Eleftheria terrae: one gene and its partners. The protein of the gene in region 1 binds, or shares a complex with, the protein of each later gene. Links are inferred from orthologs where the notes say so. Each region holds a gene or a part of one and is shown on either strand. Other genes may lie near its edges. The genes, in order: holB, holA and dnaX.

Region 1 (7,899 bases):
CTGAGCCTCCATGTCCAAGGCCCTCAAGATCCTGTTCGTGACGCCCGAATGCGCCCCCTGGGTGAAAACCGGTGGGCTGGGCGACGTCAGCGCCGCGCTGCCGCAAGCACTGGCCGCTCTGGAGCATGACGTCAAGCTGTTGATGCCAGCCTACCCGGCCCTGCGCGCCCTGCGCGACGGCGCGCGCCTGCTCTTCCAGCGGCCGGCCCAGGGGCACTGGCCGGCCGCGCGCGTGCTGCATGCCGGCCGGCACGACGGCGTCGAGCTGCTGCTGCTGGACTGCCCCGGCTACTACGACCGCCCCGGCGGGCCCTATGAAGACCCGCAGGGCGAGAACGCGCTGCGTTTCGGCTTGCTCAGCCGTGTGGCCGCGGAGCTGGCGGGCGGGGCCTCGCCCTGGCGCGAGTGGCGACCGGACATCCTGCACTGCAATGACTGGCCCACCGGGCTCGCGCCGGCCTACCTGCAGCAGCTGCAGCCGGGCGGCACGCGCAGCGTGATGACCATCCACAACCTGGCCTTCCAGGGCCTGTTTCCGCTGGAACGCGCCCGCGAGCTGGAGCTGCCACCGCCATGGCTGGTGCCGGACGGCCTGGAATACTGGCACCAGCTGTCCTTCCTGAAGGCCGGCATCAACTTCAGCGATGGCATCACCACCGTCAGCCCGAGCTATGCCCGGGAGATCCGCGAGCCGGCGTCGGGCTGCGGCTTCGATGGCATCCTGCGCGCGCGCGCCGGGCGCCTGTGCGGCATCCTCAATGGCATCGACGAAGCGGTGTGGAACCCGGCCACCGACCCGCACCTGCCGCAGCGCTACGACAGTGGCCGGCTCGAACTCAAGCGCGTGAACAAGGCCACGCTGCAGCAGCGCTTCGGCCTGCAGGAAGACGACGGCGCGCTGCTGTTCGGGCTGGTGAGCCGGCTGACCGAGCAGAAAGGGATCGATCTGATCCTGGAGGTGCTGCCCTGGCTGCTCGCGCAGGGCGGGCAGCTGGTGGTGCTTGGCGTCGGCGAGGCGGGGCTGGAGCAGCAGCTACGCGACTGTGCCGGCCGGCATCCGCGGCAGGTGGCGGTGGAGCTGGGTTTCAACGAGGCACTGGCCCACCAGATCGAGGCGGGGGCGGACGCCTACCTGATGCCGTCGCGCTTCGAGCCCTGCGGGCTGAACCAGATGTACAGCCAGGCGTACGGCACGCCACCGGTGGTGCATGCGACCGGCGGGCTGGCCGACACGGTGGTGGACCTGGCGGCTGCGCCGGAGCGCTCCAGCGGCTTCTCGTTCTCGCAGCCCACCGCAGGCGCGCTGCAGGCGGCGCTGCAGCGGGTGTTCGAGGCCTGGCGGGAACCGGCGGTGTGGCGGGGACTGCAGCAGCGCTGCATGGCGCAGCAGCTGGGATGGCGGGGCCGGGCGCAGCGCTACGTGGACGTCTATCGCGAGCTGCTGGCGGCCTGAGCAGGCGGGAGGCCGGCGCCGCCGCCGGTGGCTCAGGCTTCGGTGTCGGCGCTGGTGGCTTCGGCGTCGGTCTCGGCCTCGCTGTCGATCTCCTCGTCGAAGGCGGCCGTGTCACGCGACACGGTGGCCAGCAGCGGCTTGTCGAGCGGGCGGCAGATGCGGCGCTTCAGGCGGCTCAGCCGCTCCGAGCTTTCGACGGCGCTGAGCACGGCTTGCGGGTTCAGCATCAGGGCAAACGGGTCGGCGGGCAGTTGGGTTTGCATGTCGAAGGCTCCAGAAAGGGCGGTGGGCATGCAGTGAACTTTAGGCCTGGCCGGCTGGGCCCGGTAGTCGGGCCCCAGCCAAAGAAACGTCGGAATTCGCCCGACAAACGCCCCTAGTCGGCGCCCGACGCAGGCGCTGCAATGGCCGGCGCGGCGTTGTACGTACGGGCATGCCGCTCGATCTCTTCGGCCAGCTTGACACGCTCGGCCGCCCGGGCGAAATCAGCCGCCGTCAGCCCCTTCTCGTTGCGCAGCGTCGGGTCGGCACCGGCCTCGAGCAGGACGCGCGTGGCGTCGTCGCTGCCATAGCGGGCGGCCATCATCAGCGGCGTGGTCTTGTTGGGCGATTCGGCGTCGATGAAGGCGTGGTGCTCCAGCAGCAGCGCCACCACCTCGGGCTTGCCGCCGCTGGCGGCGTAGTGGAGCGGGGTCCAGCCGGTCTTGTTGACGTCGGCACCCCGCTCGATGAGGCGCCGGCACCAGTCCAGCTCGCGCTTGAGCGCCGCCATCATCAGCGGCGACTCGCCCAGCGCGTTGAGGCGGTTGACGTCCACCTGCGGGTGGGCGAACAGCGCCTCGGCCGTCTTCAGGGACACCTCCTGCAAGGCAATGGTGAGGCCGGCCCGGCCGTGCTCGTCCAGCGTGTTGGGGTCGAAGCCCCGTTGCAGCAGCTCGCGCACGGTGTCGCCGTCGTCGCGCATCAGGGCCCGGAAGAAATCGACATAAGCCCCTGCCTGGGCCATCGGCGCGGCCAGCGCCAGCACCAGCGCCCACACCCACTTCAGCTCGATGCGCACGACACGACTCCTATTATTTCACGCCAAAAAATAAGCGACCCGACAGCCGCTTAGCGCCTATTGATGAAAAAACTCAGGCCGCAGCCTGAAGCCGCGGCACACCGAACAAGCGCTCGAAATTGCGGCTCGTGGCGTCCGCCACCTCCTCCACCGACAGCCCCTTCAGCTCCGCCAGCTGCCGCGCCACATGAGGGACATAAGACGGGTTGTTGGTCTTGCCGCGGAAGGGCACCGGCGCGAGGTAGGGGCTGTCGGTCTCGATCAGGCAGCGCTCGAGCGGCACATGGCGGGCCACCTCGCGCAGGTCGGCCGCGGTCTTGAAGGTCAGGATGCCCGAGAAGGAGATGTAGAAGCCCAGCTCCAGGGCGGCATCGGCCACCTGCTGCGTCTCGGTGAAGCAATGGAAGACGCCACGCGCCCGGCCCTGGCCCTCTTCCTGCAGGATGGCCACCGTGTCGTCCGAGGCACTGCGGGTGTGGATCACCAGCGGCTTGTCCAGCGCCAGCGCGGCCCGGATGTGGGTGCGAAAGCGCTCACGCTGCCACTCCATGTCGGCCACGCTGCGGCCGTTGAGGCGGTAGTAGTCCAGGCCGGTTTCGCCCAGGGCCACCACCTTCTCGCGGGAGCCCAGGTCGAGCAGCCGCTGCAGGGTCGGCTCCTGGACGCCTTCGTTGTCGGGGTGCACGCCGGCACTGGCCCAGAAGTTGTCGTGCTGCAGCGCCAGCGCGTGCACGGCGTCGAACTCTTCCAGCGTGGTGCAGATGCACAAGGCCCGGTCCACCTGGGCGGCGGCCATGGCCTGGCGGATGGCGCCGAGCTGCTCGGCGAGTTCGGGAAAGGTGAGATGGCAGTGGGAGTCGACGAACATCGAATGTCTGGATGGCGGGCCAATGAAAACAGGCGCCTAGCCTACACCGGCCGGCGCCTGATTCGGGAGCCCAGGGGGCTCAGGAGAGCGTCAAAGGGTTTGCGTGGGCTTGGCCGACTGGATGGCGGTGCCCAGCAGTTCCTCGATGCGCATCTTCAGCAGCCGCGACTTCTCGTCGCTCGGGAAACGCACGCCCACCCCTTGCGTGCGGCCGCCGGAAGCGTTGGCCGGGGTGACCCAGGCCACCTTGCCGGCCACCGGGTAGCGCTGCGCATCCTCCGGCAGCGACAGGAGCAGGTAGATGTCTTCGCCGAGCTTGTATTCACGGGTGGTGGGCACGAAGAGGCCACCGTCGGTGAAGACCGAGATATAGGCCGCATACAGCGCACCTTTCTCCCGGAACACCAGCTGGATCACGCTGGGCCGTGCCGGCGTGACGCCCGCCGGGGCGGCAGGGACAGGACGTTGTTGGGTCAGCTCGCTCATTCGGCGGAGTGTAAGGCGCGCCGCGCCTGGGCCACAAGCGACTCGAGCATCAGGCCGGCATTCCAGGCGTGCTCTTCGTGACGGGCTACACGGCGCAGCTCCGCGCCCCAGGCGGTGAGCGCGGGCAAGCCGGCACGCAGGCCCTTGAAGGCCGCCGCCGGGAAGTAGCGCGGCTGCGCCCCCACCGTGACGCACAGCGCGTCGTGGCAGACCTTTTGCAGCGTCTCGACCGCCAGCGGCACCGACCAGCCAGCCAGGGCCGCCACCTCCCCGCCCGCCAGCCGTGCGGGCAGCTGCTGCCAGGCGGCAGCATCCAGGCCCTGTTGCGCCAGTTGCCGCGCGGCCAGCGGCAGTTGCCCGGCGGCGGCCAGCAGCACCTCGGCGCCGGCCAGGCCCTGCGCCTGCAGCCACTCGCGCGCCTGCGCCTCGCTGGGTGGCGCCAGGCGCTGCAGCTGGCAGCGGCTGCGGATGGTGGGCAGCAAGGCGTCCACCGCTTCGGTGCTCAGGACAAAGCGCGCCTGGCCCGGCGGCTCCTCCAGCGTCTTGAGCAAGGTGTTGGCCGAGATGGCATTCATGCGCTCGGCCGGATGCACCAGCACCACCTTCGCGACACCGCGCGAGGAGGTCTGCTGGGCGAATTCGACCGCGCGGCGCAAGGCCTCGACCTTGATCTCCTTGCTGGGCTTGGCCTTGGCCGCCTTGGCCTTGCCTTCGGACTCGGTCTCGGCGGCGGCCCAGCCCAGCTCCTCTTGCAAGGCCTCGGGCAGCAGCACCAGCAGGTCGGGATGGGTGCGTGCCTGAACCAGCGTGCAGCTGGCACAGCCGCCGCAAGGGCGGGCAGCCGCGTCGGGATGCTCGCAGAGCCAGGCCTGCGCCAGCGCCAGCGCCAGCTCGAACTGGCCGATGCCGGGTGGCCCGGCCAGCAGCACGGCATGGCCGCGCTGAGTGGCCAGCAACTCGCGCAGCGGCGCCTGCAGCCAGGGCAGGCCCGGTGATGCCGCCCCGCTCACAGGCCGTGCCGCGCCACCGCGGCCTCGAGTTGGGCCCACACGGTGGCCCGCTCCTGCCCCGCATCGAGCCGGGCAAAGCGCTGCGGATGGGCCTGTGCGCGAGCGGCGTAACCCTCGGCCACACGGCGGAAGAAGGCCAGCGGCTGCTGCTCGAAACGGTCCGGCACCCGGGCGGTGGACAGGCGCTCGGCCGCCACTTCGGGGGGCAGGTCGAACCACAGCGTGAGGTCGGGCTGGCGGCCTTGCTGCACCCAGTGCTCCAGTTGCGCGAGCACTGCCGTGTCGAAGCCGCGGCCGGCGCCCTGGTAGGCGAAGGTCGCGTCGGTGAAGCGGTCGCACAGCACCACGCAGCCGCGCGCCAGCGCCGGCTCGATCACCTGTTGCAGGTGGTCGCGGCGGCCGGCGAAGATCAGCAGCGCCTCGGTCAGCGCATCCATGGATTGCTGCAGCACCATCTCGCGCAGCGCCTCGGCCAGGGGCGTGCCGCCGGGCTCGCGGGTCAGCACAACCTCGCGCCCGGCACGGCGCACGCGCTCGGCCAGGGCCTGGATGTGGGTGGACTTGCCGGCACCGTCGATGCCTTCGAAGCTGATGAAAAAACCGCTCATGCCGGCCTGGATGGAAAGGGTTCAGCGTTTGCGCTGGTACTTGTCGACCGCACGATTATGCTCATTGAGGCTTTCGCTGAAGACGCTGCTGCCATCGCCCCGCGAGACGAAATACAAGGCCTTGGTGGCAGCCGGCTGCACGGCCGCCAGCAGCGACGCCTTGCCGGGCATGGCGATGGGCGTCGGCGGCAGGCCGGGCCGGGTGTAGGTGTTGTAGGCGGTGTCGGCCTGCAGGTCGCGCTTGCGCAGGTTGCCGTCGTAGCGGTCGCCGAGGCCGTAGATCACGGTGGGATCGGTCTGCAGCGGCATGCCGATGCGCAGGCGGTTGTTGAAGACGCCGGACACCATGGCGCGGTCGCTCGACAGGCCGGTTTCCTTTTCGACGATGGAGGCCAGCACGAGGGCATCGTCCGGGCTCTTGAGCGGGCTCGATTCAGCACGGGCGGCCCAGCTCTCGGCGAGCTTGCGCTCCATGGCGCGCATGGCGCGCTTCATCACCGCCATGTCGCTGCTGCCACGGCTATAGGCGTAGGTGTCGGGGAAGAAGCGACCTTCGGGATGACGGCCCGGAGCGCCGAGCGCGGCCATGATCTCGGCGTCGCTCATCGCCGCGGTGGTGGGCCGCAGTCCTTCGGCACGCGCCAGCTCGGCGCGGAACTGCTTGAAGGTCCAGCCTTCGATCAGGCGCACGGTGGCCAGCGTCTCGTCGCCCAGCACCATCTTGCGCAACAGCTCGCGGGGCGTGACGCCGGGGCCGATCTCGTAGCTGCCCGCACGGATGCGGCGCGCCTGGCCCGACCAGCGGAACCATTCGTAGAGGGCAAGCGCCGGCGCCTCGACCCCGGCCGCCACCCAGCCATTGGCGATCTGCCGCGGCGACATGCCGCTCTCCACCGAGAACTCGACCGACGGCGACGCCAGCGGCAGCGGCCGGTGCAACCACCACGCCACCACAGCGGCCGCCAATGCCGTCAGCAGCAGGAGGACGCCGAACAGGCGCTTCAGCAATCGCATCACGAATGAACCATTTGAAGCCGGGGTTGTCCCTGGCGCAGACCGGTGAACGGGGGGTGATGATAATGGAGGCATGAACACCGATAGCTCCGTCCATCCCTCCCCCGCCCCCGTCGAGGGTGCCGTTGCCCTCAGCCACTGGGGCGTGATCGCTGCCGACGGCGAGGAGGCGGCCAAGTTCCTCCACAGCCAGCTGACGCAGGACTTCGCGCTGCTGGGCACGGGCGAGGCGCGCCTGGCCGGGCTGTGCTCGCCGAAGGGCCGGTTGATGTTCAGCTTCGTCGGCTGGAAGGAAAGCGCCAGCCGCGTGCTGCTGGCCCTGCCTGCCGAGCAACTGCCCGCCGCCCTCAAGCGGCTGAGCATGTATGTGCTGCGTGCCAAGGCCAAGCTGAGCGACGCGAGCGCCTCGGTGCGGCTGCTGGGCCTGGCGGGCCCGGCCGCCCGGGCCTGGCTGGGCGAGCAGGCGCCGGACAAGGTGTGGGGCCGCTCGGCCGCCGGCGACCGCTGCGTGATCCGCCTGCCCGACGCGCTGGGCGAGCCGCGCTACCTCTGGGCCGAGGCGAGCACCGACGCCGCGGCCGCCCAGGCCGGCCCGCAAGCCGCCCTGCCCTCGCTGCCGCTGGGCGTATGGCAATGGCTTGAAGTGCAAAGCGGCGTGCCGAGCATCGTGCCGGCCACCATGGAGCAGTTCGTGCCGCAGATGGTCAACCTGGAGGCAGTCGGTGGCGTGAATTTCCAGAAAGGCTGCTATCCCGGTCAAGAGGTGGTGGCCCGTAGCCAGTACCGCGGCACCCTCAAGCGCCGCGGCTTCCTGCTGCATTCGCCGCAACCGGCGGCGCCTGGCCAGGAGATCTTCCACAGCGCCGACCCCGGCCAGCCCGCAGGGCTGATCGCCAACGCTGCCGAAGTGCCGGCGGGCCTCGACACGCCAGGCTGGGCCGTGTTCGCCGAGCTGAAGCTGGCCGCGGCCGAAGGCGGCAGCCTGCACCTGGGCAGCGCGGACGGGCCCCCGCTGAGCCTGCGGCCGCTGCCCTATGCCCTGCCGACCGAAAGCTGATCGGCGCGTGACTTCCTTCACCCTGGCCCGATCCGGCGCCCCGCATTAGTTCACGTCTGAGGTTTCTGGGTGCGCCGCCTTTTCATCTACTATCGAATCGCCTCGGCCGACGCCGCTGCCGCGCAGCCGGTGGCCCGGGCGATGCAAGATGCGCTGTGCGCGCGCCATCCCGGCCTGCAGGCCGAGCTGTGGCGCCGCCCGCAGGAGAAGGACGGCATGCAGACCTGGATGGAGATCTATATGCACGCAGAGGGGGTGGGGCCGGTGCTGGAGGGTGAGATCGCAGCGGCTGCGCAGGTCCTGGCAGCCTGGCTGCAGGGGCCGCGTCACTGCGAGGTGTTCG
Region 2 (3,926 bases), 2.7 Mb from region 1 along the record:
CCGGCCACATCGTCTGGGACGAGGTGATCGCCTTCTGGCTGGTGCTGTGGCTGCTGTCGCCGGGGGCGGGCGGCGAAGGTGGCCTGTGGACGCAGCTGGCGGCCTTCCTCTGGTTCCGCTTCTTCGACGCTGCCAAGCCAGGCCCGGTTGCCTGGGCCGACCGCCGCTTCAAGGGCGGCGGCTGGCGTGGCGGCTTCGGTATCCTCTTCGACGACCTGGTGGCGGCCTTCTGCACCCTGCTCGTGTTTGCGCTGTGGCGTGTCTGGTGAGGCAGCGCCGCCATTCCAAGCCCTAGAAAGGATCCGCTCCGATGGACAACCCGCAGCCGCAGGGCCAGATGCTGGAGATGAAGGTCGGCGACCCCCTGCTGACCCAGCTGGGGCTGGTGCTGGCCGCGCGCAACCTGAAGCTGGTGACGGCCGAATCCTGCACCGGCGGCCTGATCGCCGGCGCTTGCACCTCGGTGGCCGGCTCCAGCGACTGGTTCGAGCGCGGCATGGTGACGTATTCGAACGAGGCCAAGACCGAGCTGCTGGGCGTGCCGGCCGAGCTGATCACCCGCCACGGCGCGGTCAGCCGCGAGGTGGCGATGGCCATGGCGCTGGGCGCCCTGCAGCACTCGCGCGGGCACATCAGCGTGGCGGTGACCGGCATCGCCGGGCCGGGCGGCGGCAGCGAAGCCAAGCCGGTCGGCACCGTGTGGTTCGGCTTTGCGCGCGGGCAGGACTTCGTGCACACCGAATGCGTGCGCTTCAAGGGCGACCGGGCCCAGGTGCGGTCCGCCGCGGTGGGTCATGCGCTGACCCGGTTGGTGGCGATCGTCAGCGGCGACTGAGGCCGCTGCCGCGCTGGCGCTAGGCCGGCGCTGCATGCCCTACAGTGTGGCGATCCTTACCTCCGTTGCCGACCGCCATGAGCCTCCTGCTGGCTGCTTCCTTCGACAATGCTGAACGGGCCCGCTGGCTGGCCGAGCTGCAGGGCCACCTGCCCGGCGAGCAGTGGTGCGTCTGGCATCCCGGCCTGGCGGCCGGGGAGCGCGAGGAGGTGGAGGTCGCCATCGTCGCCAACCCGCCGCCTGGCAGCCTGGCTGGCCTGCCACGCCTGCGCCTGGTGCAGTCCTTGTGGGCCGGCGTGGACCGGTTGCTGCGCGATCCCGGCCTGCCGGCCGGCGTGCCACTGGCCCGCATGGTGGACCCGGCCATGAACGAGGCGATGGCCGAGACTGCGCTGTGGGCGGTGCTCTCGCTGCAGCGGGGCTTCTACGACTACGCGCGCCAGCAGCGGCAGGCGCAATGGCTGCAGCACGGCCAGCGCCGCGCCGACCAGGTGGCGGTGCTGGTGCTGGGCCTGGGCGAGATGGGCCGCACGGTGGCGCTGCGGCTGCTGGCCAATGGCTATCGCGTGACGGCCTGGAGCCGGCGGCCGGCCCGGCTGGACGGCGTGCTCACCTGCAGCGGCCCGGAAGGCCTGCAGGCGGCCCTGCCGGAGGCCGACATCGTCATCAACCTGTTGCCGCTGACGCCGCACACCGAGGGGCTCTTCGATGCCCGCACCTTCACCCGCATGCGCGAGGGCAGCAGCCTGGTGAACCTGGCGCGCGGCGGCCATGTGGTGGAGGCCGACCTGCTGGTGGCGCTGGAAGAAGGCCGGCTGCGGCATGCCGTGCTGGATGTGTTCCGCGAGGAGCCGCTGCCGGCTGGCAACTTGCTGTGGTCGCACCCGCGCGTCACGGTGCTGCCGCATGTGGCGGCCCAGACCGACCCGACCACCGCGGCTGCGGTGGTGGCGGCCAATGTGCGCGCCCTGCGCGCGGGGCAGCCGCTGCACCACCTGGTGGACCGGCTGGCCGGCTACTGAGGGGCGCTGCCGACATGCCGGCCCGGCCTGGCCGGCAGGGCCGCCGCCGTCAGGCGCGCAGCGCCAGCCAGCGGCCGCTCGCCTCGCGCGGGCTGACCGGCACCGAGACCGCTTCCACCACCATCAGCGCCAGGCGGCGCAGCGCGGCCCACGGCTCGGCGGGCCAGTCGGGATGGCGCAGGCCCTTGACCAGGCCGTCGCAGACCTGGGCCGCATCGAGCAGCGCGTCCACGCTGCGGTCGCTCAGGCGCGGCAGCACCCGCTCGAACAGCTTCTCCTTCAGGCCCCAGACCCGCTGCTCGCGCAGCGCCATGGGCAGCGGCCGGCCGGCCAGCAGCGCGTCCTTCACCCGCTTGAGCGTGCGGATGTCCTCGGCCAGCGTCCAGTGCACCAGCACCGCCGCCTCGCCCTCTGCCTCCAGCCCGTCGAGCATGCGCAGCACCCGCGCCACCTGGCCGGCAAGCACCGCCTCGGACAGCTTGAACACGTCGTAGCGGGCCACGTTGAGCACCGCCACCTCGACCTGCTCGAAGCTCAGTTCGCCGGGAGGGTAGAGCAGGCCCAGCTTCTGGATCTCCTGGTGGGCGGCGAGCAGGTTGCCCTCCACCCGGTCGGCGAAGAAGGCCAGCGTGCGCTGCCCCTCCTCGCCGCCTTGCACCCGCTGGCCCTGGGCCGACAGGCGCTGTGCGATCCAGCCGGGCAGCAGCTTGCGCTCGATGGGGTCGATGCGCACCGTGACGCCCGCGCCGTCGAGCGCGGTGAACCAGCCGCTCGACTGGGCCGTCTTGTCCAGCCGTGGCAGCACGACGATGGTCACCAGGTCGTCGCCCAGGTGTTCGCAATAGCGCTGCAGGGCCTCGGAGCCGTCCTTGCCCGGCTTGCCGCCGGGAATGCGGATCTCGATCAGGCGCTTGTCGGCGAACAGGCTGAGGGCCTGTGCCGCGCCCAGCAGTTCGCCCCAGTCGAAATGGGCGCCGGCCACCGTGTGCACGGTGCGCTCGGCATGGCCGGCGGCCCGGGCGGCGGCACGGATGGCGTCGCAGGCTTCCTGCACCAGCAGCGCCTCGTCGCCATGCAGGGTGTAGAGCGGCCGCAGTTCCCGCTGCAGGTGGGCCTGCAGCTGATCCAGTCGCAACTGCATCAGGGCTTCACCGCGGCCAGGCGGCGCAGCATCTGGGTGGTGATGTCGCGGCGCATCTCGCGCACCAGCTCGGCTTCCTCGCTTTCCTTGCCGAGGGCCGCGCTTTCGTTGTAGCTGAGCGGCTGGCCCAGCTCCAGCGTGGTGTCGGGAATCAGCTCCCGGCCGGAGGGCGTGCGCACGCGAAAGCGCACCCTCGAACGCAGCGTGATTTCACGCACCTGGCCGGCGGCCGTGTTGGCGCTGACCGAGCGCACGATGCTGTCGTCCAGCACGTCGAGCACCACCTCGGCGTCCTTGGCGGCTTCGACCACCCGCAGGTCGGGCGCGGCCGCCAGCTGCCGGCGCAGCTCCAGCGACAGCTCCGAGCGGGGGGCCACGCCGAGCTGGATGCTGCGGAAGGCGAAGGTCGGCGCGCCGCGCAGCTTGAAGCCGCAGCCGCCGAGCAGCAACGCCGCCATGGCGGCGCTGCCGAGCAGGCCGCGGCGGGACAGCGGGCGGCGGAGGAGGCGGGCGGCGGCGGAGCGGGTCGTCATCCGGCTCATACCACCACGTTGACGAGCCGGCCCGGCACGATCACCACCTTCTTCGGCGGCTTGCCCTCGGCGAACTTGGCAAAGTCGGGCGAGGCGAGCGCCGCCGCCTCGATGGCCGCCTTGTCGGCCGACGCCGAGACCTTCACCGAGCCGCGCAGCTTGCCGTTGACCTGCAGCATCAGCTCGATCTCGTCCTGCACCAGCGCGCCTTCGTCGACATGCGGCCAAGGCGCATCCAGCAGCTCGCCGTACTGCGCCACATAGCCCAGGTCCTGCCACAGCGCCTGCGTGATGTGCGGGCAGGCCGGGTAGAGCACCCGCAACAGGATGCCCACCGCCTCGTGCACCGCCCAGCTGGCGTAGTGCCGGTCCGGGTGGTTCTGGGCGTCGAAGCC
Region 3 (7,874 bases), 580 kb from region 1 along the record:
GTGATCGCAGGCGCCGGAATGTCCGAAAGGGAGGGGAGCCGGAGCAGTATTGCGCTGGGCCGCGTGATCGTTGTTTCCGCGAAACCGGTCAAAGGCGGGCGGCGATCAGCGACAGAGTCATCTTGCCGACATATTGAAGCCGTCCAATTCGCACTGGTAGACATGGCGGTGGGCACCGGGTGGCGCAACCGAGCCTTACATCTGTCCGAATGGGCAGGAGGACCGGGAGGAGATGACGCAGGGGGCTCCCGCCCGTTTTATTGAAACGATCCCCGGGTGGAACGACCGCCCCGGAAACATAAAGACATGCCGCCGCTTGGCGCATGAGCGCGGAGGCGACGGCATGAGGGATGGGGGTTGTCAATCGTTCCAGACGTCGGTGTGATGGCCCGGGAAGACGGCGCAGACGTCGCAGTCCTGCCGGTCTTCCAGGGCGAGCGAAACGGCGTCGTGCCAGGTGCTGGCATGCAGGAGCACGGTCTGATAGTCGATGTGCGGGCCGGGGCTGCGAAGGACCACGGTGAAAGGCAGTCCGGCACTGTGCGGAGCCCAAGGTTCGGTGTCGTCCGATGGGGTCTCAGGCAATGGCCGCGACGGCTCGAAGCCGCGTTCAACGATCATGCGGGTTGCGTCCCATGCGATGGTCATGCTGTGTCTCCTCGCGATTGCGAATGTGCAGGGTAATGTCTGCTCCAAGGGCAAGGGCGGGATGCCCACGCATATGTATGCGCAGCTATCGTCTAAACCTGTCAGGGCTCGCAGACCGATGCACCAAGCCGGGGCCGATTGCCAGTGGCATCGATGCCGGAGGTGGTGGGCGACGGTCCTGGACAGGGCGAAACTCGGTATAAACCCTGGGCCCGCGGCAGGCCGGCAGCCGGGCCGTGGGGCGGTCCAGCTGTGGAGGTGTCGCGCCCCGGAGGGTGGCATCGTGGAGTCTGCGCTGCCTGCCGGCCTTCCTCCGCTGGAGCGACTGGCTCGGCGAACTGCCGAATCCCGCACAGGCCGCTGCTGGCGGCATCCACGACTCGCATCGCGTCGGGCTCATGGCAGCTGCGCGTCATGTCGGGTGGACCGCGCTTGCCAGGGGCAGGCCGGCACGATCCCCGGCATATCGGCGCCGCGCCGCTGTGACTGGGAGCGGTGCAGGGGGCGCCTGCATGCCCCGAAGTGTGCTGCCGCCTGACCCTCCCGACCGGCTTGGCGGGAAGGCGCTCAGCGGCGGCGCCTGGCAAGGTGGCCGCCGACTGGCCACCCAGCCGACCCATATCAGCGCATCGGTGTGCGGCTCGGGAATCGACTGCTGCAAGTATGCGTGCCGCCTCCCGTGGATCTGCCCGTAGCCCACGATTCCACCGCGATCATTGATCGCGGTTGCTGAGGTGAGCTCCCCGCCTTCACCGGTTGCGTCGAGGAGGTCCAGGTTCTGCGTCGTTTCCCCATCGTAGGAAAACGCACGGGCGGCGCTGCTGCCTTTGATCTGAGAGGATCCGACGCCATGCCCTGCGGCATTGGCGTCACCGCCGACCGAGCCTGCCCCTCCAAGGGTGCCCAGGTCGCGCAGCACGGTGCCATCGTGCAGGAACGCGTGCATGGCTGCGTCACCAGCGAGCTGCGCCGCTCAGGTGACGGTGCCTCGTGCATTGATTGATGCCATCGGCTCAGCCGGTGCTGCCGCCGAGCGTTCCCAGGTCGTGCATGGTGCTGCCGTCATGGATGAAGGCGCGTCCTTGGGATTCCTGGTGATCCTACGGAGTGCGGGCGGTTGCGTCGGTGAGCAGCCTGTTTTCGCCGATGTCGCCGGCGCTGCTGTAGACAGCCTCGAACCGATCCAGATTGACCAGGCGGTAGCGAGGTGCCGCCAGCCAGCCTCCGGTGGCCAGGGCGAGCGACAAGGCGACGCCCCCGCGGGCAAGTGCAGGAGGGATGAACGTCTGAAGCTCCTGGCGTGATGGAGCGTTCACCTTATCCTGCGGCCAGCCGGCACGAGGCCCCCGGAGCAGGGACGTCGACAGGAGCGCGCCTTTCCTTCGCCAAGGGGCGGCCAGTACCGCCTGCGGGGGGCTGTCGGGCTCGGCGGTGGATGGGCGAGCTGCGGTCCCGCCCGGCATGTGGGCGGTGCCGGACAGGCCGCTGGCGGCTTGGCCTTCAAACGGTGCTTGCAGCGTGCCGGGCACCGCGGTGCATGGCGCGATCGAAGGCCATGCTGGCCCTTACTGGCCAACTGTGCAGCAGAGATCGGTGCAGCGGAGATCGGTGGGGTGGGCGGGTCCGATGTCGGCCCTTGATGGGGTGCACGGGCGGGATGGTCTGCTTCCCTTGAACACCACCGATGGATGGAAAGCCGCCGCGTGGCGGCTTTCGAGAAGATGGGTGACGAGCCTTAACCCCGGCACTGGTCGCAACGGTTAGGGCTGCTTCGTTCCCGACCTGACCCGGTTGGCCGCGCTCCCATGCGGGGAGGCCCGTCAAGCGCGATTGTAGGCCAGCTTTTCGCCCGGCGTCCGCCGCGGCATCGAAAGTTGCGAAGTGAAGTGCATTGCGCCTCGCTGCGTGGCCCCGGCGAGGAGGGGCGCCGCCCCCGTAGAATTGCGACATGAGCTACCTTGTCCTGGCCCGCAAATACCGCCCGCGCACCTTCGAGCAAATGGTGGGGCAAGAGCATGTGGTGCAGGCCCTGTCCAATGCGCTGACGCAGCAGCGCCTGCATCACGCCTACCTCTTCACCGGCACCCGCGGCGTGGGCAAGACCACGGTCTCGCGCATCCTCGCGAAATCGCTCAACTGTGTGGGTGCCGACGGGCAGGGCGGCATCACCGCCGCGCCCTGCGGCGCGTGCCAGGCCTGTCGTGACATCGATGCCGGCCGCTTCGTCGATTACGTGGAGCTTGATGCCGCATCGAACCGCGGTGTTGAAGAAATCTCGCAGCTGCTGGACCAGGCGGTCTACAAGCCGGTGGTGGGGCGCTTCAAGGTCTACATGATCGACGAGGTGCACATGCTGTCCAACACCGCGTTCAACGCGATGTTGAAGACGCTGGAAGAGCCGCCGGAGTACCTGAAGTTCGTGCTGGCCACCACCGATCCGCAGAAGGTCCCGGTCACCGTGTTGTCGCGCTGCCTGCAGTTCAACCTGCGGCCGATGGCGCCCGAGACGGTGCTGGAGCACCTGGAGTCCGTGTTGCAGGCCGAGCAAATCGCGGCCGATGCCGGAGCGCTGCGGCTGTTGTCGCGCGCTGCGCGCGGCTCCATGCGCGACGCGCTGTCGCTGACCGACCAGGCGATTGCCTTTGGCTCCGGCGAGCTGCGCGAGGCGGGTGTGCGCCAGATGCTCGGCGCCGTCGATCGCAGCCATGTCTACCGGCTGATCGAGGCCCTCGCAGCCGGGGATGGTGCGGCGGTGGTCGATACCGCCCGGCAGCTGCGGGCCCAGGGGCTGTCGGCCCAGGGGGCGCTGGAGGAAATGGCGGTGCTGCTGCAGCAGCTGGCGGTGCTGCAGGTGGTGCCCGACGCGGCCGATGCCGGCGATCCCGAGGCCGAGCGGCTGGCCCGCCTCGGCGAGTTGCTGCCGGCCGACGAGACGCAGCTGCTCTACAGCATTGCACTGCACGGCCGCAACGAACTGGGGCTGGCACCGGATGAGTACAGCGGCCTGACGATGGTGCTGCTGCGCATGCTGGCCTTCAAGCCGGCCGTGGGCGGTGGTGGCGGTGGGCGGCCGGCGTCCTCGGCGCCGCTGCAGCGGCCGGCGCAGAACGCCGCCCTGCGCGTGGCCATGCGCAGCAACGAGCCGTCGGCCGAGGCCGCTGCGCCAGGCGCGGAAGCCTCGCTTGCATTGCGCCAGCCCGGCACTCCGGCTGCGCGGCTCGACGGGCCGGCTGCCACGGGCACCGGCGTGGCAGCCCAGCCGGAGGCGCGGCCTGCGCAGTCCGCCCCATCGGCCGCTGCAGCGGCGGCCCAGCCAGCCGAGCCGCCGGCTCGGCAGCTGTCCGAGAACACCCCGGTCACCTCTGCCGGCCCGGCCCACCAGCCGCTCGCGGCGCCCCCGGTGGCCGCGGCCAGGCCGGTGGCCTTGCGCCAGTCAAGCACCGCGCCGGTACGCAGCATCCAGCCGCCGGCTCGCGCCAGCGCCGAACCCCCGCCTTGGGAGGACCTGCCCGAGGACCCTGCGCCGGCTGCTGCAGCCACTCGCCCCATCGCGCCCGCGCCGGCCCCGGCAGACCCCCGTCCGCCGCAGGTTGAAGCCGAGCCTGCGCCGGGCTCCGTGGTCCCGGCGCGAGCCGAGCCGGCCGTGCTCGACGTGGCACCGCCTGCCTTCGTGCAGCAGCAGCCGGCCTCCGTCGCTGCGCCGATCGCGGTGCCCGCCGCGGCGGACTCGCCCATTGGCGAGCGCTGGCATGCGCTGGTGCTGCAGATGGCTGAGCGCGAGCTGATTTCGGCCCTGGTGCGCGAACTCGCGATGCAGGCCGAGTGCTGCGCCATGGCCGACGGCGAGGCGCCCTGGCAGTTGCGGGTCGAGCGCAACACCCTGGCGGCCGAGGCCACCCGGGCCAAGCTGGAAGCCGCCCTCGCCGAGGTGCTGGGCCGGCCGGTGCGCCTGCAGCTCGAGGTGGCGCCGACGCAGGACACACCGGCCCGTCGTGAAGCCGCCAAACGCGCTGCGCGGCAGCGCCAGGCCGAGGAAACCATCCAGGGCGACCCGCTGGTGCGCTCCCTGATGCAGCAATTCAGCACCGCACGCATCGTGCCGGGCTCGATCCGGCCGGTATGAAGCTGTGCAGATTACCCGGGCGCCGGCCCCTTGATGCCGGCACCGACACCCCTTGAACCCGAAAGGAAAGACATGCTCAAAGGACAACTCGCGGGCCTGATGAAACAGGCCCAGCAGATGCAGGACAACCTCAAGCGCGCCCAGGAAGAACTGGCCAGCGTCGAGGTGGAAGGCCAGTCCGGCGCCGGCCTGGTGAAGGTGCTGATGACCTGCAAGCACGACGTCAAGCGCATCACGATCGACCCCAGCCTGCTGGCCGACGACAAGGACATGCTGGAGGACCTGGTCGCCGCCGCCTTCAACGACGCCGTGCGCCGCGCCGAGGAAGTCAGCCAGGAGAAGATGGGCAAGCTCACCGCCGGCATGCCGCTGCCGCCCGGCATGAAGTTCCCGTTCTGAGTGCCCGCGAGCGATTCGCGCCCGACCCGCATTCCCACACAACGCCGTACCGCTGCCACACATGTCGTCTTTCGATGCCCTGGTGCAGGCCTTGCGCCGCCTGCCCGGAGTGGGCCCGAAGTCGTCGACGCGCATGGCCTTCCACCTGCTGCAGCACGACCGGGAGGCAGCCCACCTGATCGCGCGGGCCCTCGACGACGCCATCCGTGATGTGCGGCACTGCCGGCTGTGCAATACCTTCACCGAGGCCGAGGTGTGCGACACCTGCCTCGACCCGCAGCGCGACACGGCGCAGTTGTGCGTGGTCGAGACGCCGGCCGACCAGGCCGCGGTGGAGCGCACCGGCAGCTACAAGGGGCTGTACTTCGTGTTGATGGGCCGGCTCAGCCCGCTGGACGGCATCGGTCCGCGAGAGATCGGCCTGGAGCGCTTGTTCGAGCGTGCCGCGGAGGGGGAGGTGCGCGAAGTGATCGTCGCCACCAACTTCACCGCCGAAGGCGAAGCCACCGCCCATGTGCTGGCCGAGGGCCTGAAGGCCCGCGGCCTGCGGGTGACCCGCCTGGCGCGCGGTGTGCCGGTGGGCAGCGAACTGGAATACGTCGACCTGGGCACCATCGCCCATGCCTTGGTGGAGCGGCGCTGAGCCGGGCCGCCTCTGTCCCCCCGCGGGATGCCTTTGCCAGGAGCGAAGACCGATGAGCATTGCCATCTGGTGTGTGTTGATCGCTGCCTTGCTGCCGATCGTGTGCGCAGGGCTGGCCAAATCCGGCCAGCTCGGCAAGCGCCGCAGCGAAGGCGGCTACGACAACCATGACCCGCGCGCCTGGCTGGCCCGCCAGCAAGGCTGGCGCCAACGGGCCAATGCGGCGCAGGCCAACAGCTTCGAGGCCTTGCCGTTGTTCATCGGCGCGGTGGCCATCGCCATCAGCACCGGCGCGCCGGCCGCGCGCGTGGACCTGTTGGCGGCGGCCTTCGTGGGGCTGCGGCTGGCCTACATCGCGCTGTACCTGGCCGACAAGGCGACCTTGCGCAGCCTGGTGTGGGCGGCTGCACTGGCCGTCAACATCGGCCTGTTGTTTTCCGGGACGGCAACGCGGGTGTGACGGGCAGTATCGCCGTCGCTGGGAGTTTCCCTGCCCGGATCGGTCCCGATTGGAGCCGGCAGGTCCTGCCGATAAGCTGCCGGTCATGCCGCTGCACCTGCCCGTTCCGCTGATGCGCCCTTCACGCCGCCCGAGCCGGCGCGACTGCCTGCGCACCTTCGGCGCCGCCGCGGTGCTGCTGGGCACCGGCCTGGGGGGCGCCCGGGCCCAGCCGGAGCAGGTTCGCGTCTCGGTGGCCCTCGGGCGGGGCGAGTCCTTCTGCCACCTGCCGCTGACGGTGGCGCAGGAGCTGGGCTACTTCCGCGCCGAGGGGCTCGACGTGCGACTGCTCGAAGTGCCGGAGCCGGGCAGTGCCTCGCATGCGGTGCTGGCGGGCGATGCCGAATTCGGTTCGGGCGCCTACCTGGGCCTCGTGTCCCGGCAATTGCAAGGGCATCCGCTGCGCACCGTGGTGCTCGAAGGGCGGACACCCAAGGTGTCCTTCGGTGTTTCTGCGCGGCTGATGTCGACCTGGCGCGGCATGGGCGACCTGCGGGGGCGGCGCCTCGGGGTGGCTGCGGCTGGCAGCCTGTCGCAGGTGCTGGCCCGCGTGTGCCTGGCCAAGGGCGGGCTCAAGCCGGCAGAGGTGCAGTTCGTCCCTCATGGTTCGATGCAGGAGGCCGTACAGGCCTTGCGCAACGGCGCGATCGACGCCCTGAGCCACCTGGACCCCGGCATGACACAGCTGGAGCTGCGCGGCGAGGCACGGGTGGTGGCCGATCCGCGCACGCCCAAGGGCGCACATGAGCTGTTCGGCGGCCCGATGCCGGGCACCTGCGTGTACGGGGCGCCGGCTTTCGTGGAGCGCCATCCGCGCACCTGCGAGGCCTTCGTCTATGCGGTGGTGCGGGGGCTGCGCTGGCTGCAGACGGCGCAGCCGCAGGACATCATCAAAACGGTGCCGGCCGAGCTGATGGGGGACCGTGCGCTCTATCTGGCGTCCTTCTTCAAGGTGCGCGAGTCCTACTCGCCCGATGGCGAGCTGCGTGAAGACGCCTTGCGCACCGCTTGGAAAGCGGCCGGCTGGCTGGGCGAGCCGCGGCCGCAGGACGACCTGCAGGCGCTGCTCGGCCGCAGCCATACCAACGAGTTCGTGCTGCGTGCCAGGGCCAGGCTCAGGGCCTGACCCCGGCGGTGCCTGGCCGCCCGGCGCTCGAGCGGCCTTGCGGTTCAGCCGCTCAGGCGCTCAACCAAACAGCCAGCGCAGGAAGCTCACCAGCGACTGGATGGGATTGACGGGGCGCGCATAGTCGGACGACTGGTCGGCCTCGACATGGCGCATCGGCGGCGCCTGGCGCTGCAGGACGTTCTCCACCACCGGCGACAGGTCGGCGATGCCGCTCTCCTCGATGCCGGTGCCCGAGAAGTCGACGATGGTCAGGCAGTGCGCGTCGTTGAAGGAGCGCCAGAAGGGCACGTGCCAACCCACGTTGTCGTGCTGGCCCAGTACCGGCAGCCATTGCGAGATGTCCTGCCGCCAGCGCTGGTTGATCAGCTTGCGGCGGGTGGGCTCGTCCGGCGCGCCGATGATGTCGGGATGGAACTTCGCGTAGCTGAAGGCC

The links.
Region 2: the proteins of holB (region 1) and holA are in contact, whole or in part, in a cryo-EM structure (PDB 8GIZ), measured with the Escherichia coli proteins. The link is inferred for Eleftheria terrae from one-to-one orthologs.
Region 3: the proteins of holB (region 1) and dnaX are in contact, whole or in part, in a cryo-EM structure (PDB 8GIZ), measured with the Escherichia coli proteins. The link is inferred for Eleftheria terrae from one-to-one orthologs.

The regions. Positions count from the first base shown.
Region 1 is NZ_CP106951.1:512,618-520,516, reverse strand. What follows is about bases 2,871-5,870. They hold holB (DNA polymerase III subunit delta'), read right to left. Parts: upstream 4,878-5,870; coding sequence 3,864-4,877; downstream 2,871-3,863. Other genes in these bases: mltG (endolytic transglycosylase MltG), read right to left, coding at 5,507-5,870; tmk (dTMP kinase), read right to left, coding at 4,874-5,485; N7L95_RS02595 (PilZ domain-containing protein), read right to left, coding at 3,472-3,867; N7L95_RS02600 (TatD family hydrolase), read right to left, coding at 2,871-3,381. Also shown: N7L95_RS02620 (malto-oligosyltrehalose synthase), read left to right, coding at 1-4; glycogen synthase GlgA, read left to right, coding at 11-1,453; N7L95_RS02610 (hypothetical protein), read right to left, coding at 1,486-1,716; N7L95_RS02605 (ankyrin repeat domain-containing protein), read right to left, coding at 1,830-2,513; more of N7L95_RS02600, read right to left, coding at 2,587-2,870; more of mltG, read right to left, coding at 5,871-6,499; CAF17-like 4Fe-4S cluster assembly/insertion protein YgfZ, read left to right, coding at 6,573-7,556; N7L95_RS02570 (DUF4936 family protein), read left to right, coding at 7,626-7,899. UniProt on the Escherichia coli protein: Part of the beta sliding clamp loading complex, which hydrolyzes ATP to load the beta clamp onto primed DNA to form the DNA replication pre-initiation complex.
Region 2 is NZ_CP106951.1:3,214,688-3,218,613, reverse strand. The notes cover bases 953-3,926. They hold holA (DNA polymerase III subunit delta), read right to left. Parts: upstream 2,999-3,926; coding sequence 1,907-2,998; downstream 953-1,906. Other genes in these bases: leuS (leucine--tRNA ligase), read right to left, coding at 3,537-3,926; N7L95_RS14210 (LPS-assembly lipoprotein LptE), read right to left, coding at 2,998-3,531; N7L95_RS14220 (2-hydroxyacid dehydrogenase), read left to right, coding at 953-1,857. Outside these bases: N7L95_RS14230 (phosphatidylglycerophosphatase A family protein), read left to right, coding at 1-269; N7L95_RS14225 (CinA family protein), read left to right, coding at 347-835; more of N7L95_RS14220, read left to right, coding at 913-952. UniProt on the Escherichia coli protein: Part of the beta sliding clamp loading complex, which hydrolyzes ATP to load the beta clamp onto primed DNA to form the DNA replication pre-initiation complex.
Region 3 is NZ_CP106951.1:1,088,218-1,096,091, reverse strand. What follows is about bases 2,209-5,183. They hold dnaX (DNA polymerase III subunit gamma/tau), read left to right. Parts: upstream 2,209-2,596; coding sequence 2,597-4,771; downstream 4,772-5,183. Other genes in these bases: N7L95_RS04850 (YbaB/EbfC family nucleoid-associated protein), read left to right, coding at 4,844-5,170. Also shown: N7L95_RS04875 (hypothetical protein), read right to left, coding at 361-648; N7L95_RS04870 (hypothetical protein), read right to left, coding at 1,061-1,594; N7L95_RS29725 (hypothetical protein), read left to right, coding at 1,593-1,952; recombination mediator RecR, read left to right, coding at 5,232-5,813; N7L95_RS04840 (MAPEG family protein), read left to right, coding at 5,866-6,273; N7L95_RS04835 (ABC transporter substrate-binding protein), read left to right, coding at 6,359-7,438; N7L95_RS04830 (pectin acetylesterase-family hydrolase), read right to left, coding at 7,499-7,874. UniProt on the Escherichia coli protein: Part of the beta sliding clamp loading complex, which hydrolyzes ATP to load the beta clamp onto primed DNA to form the DNA replication pre-initiation complex.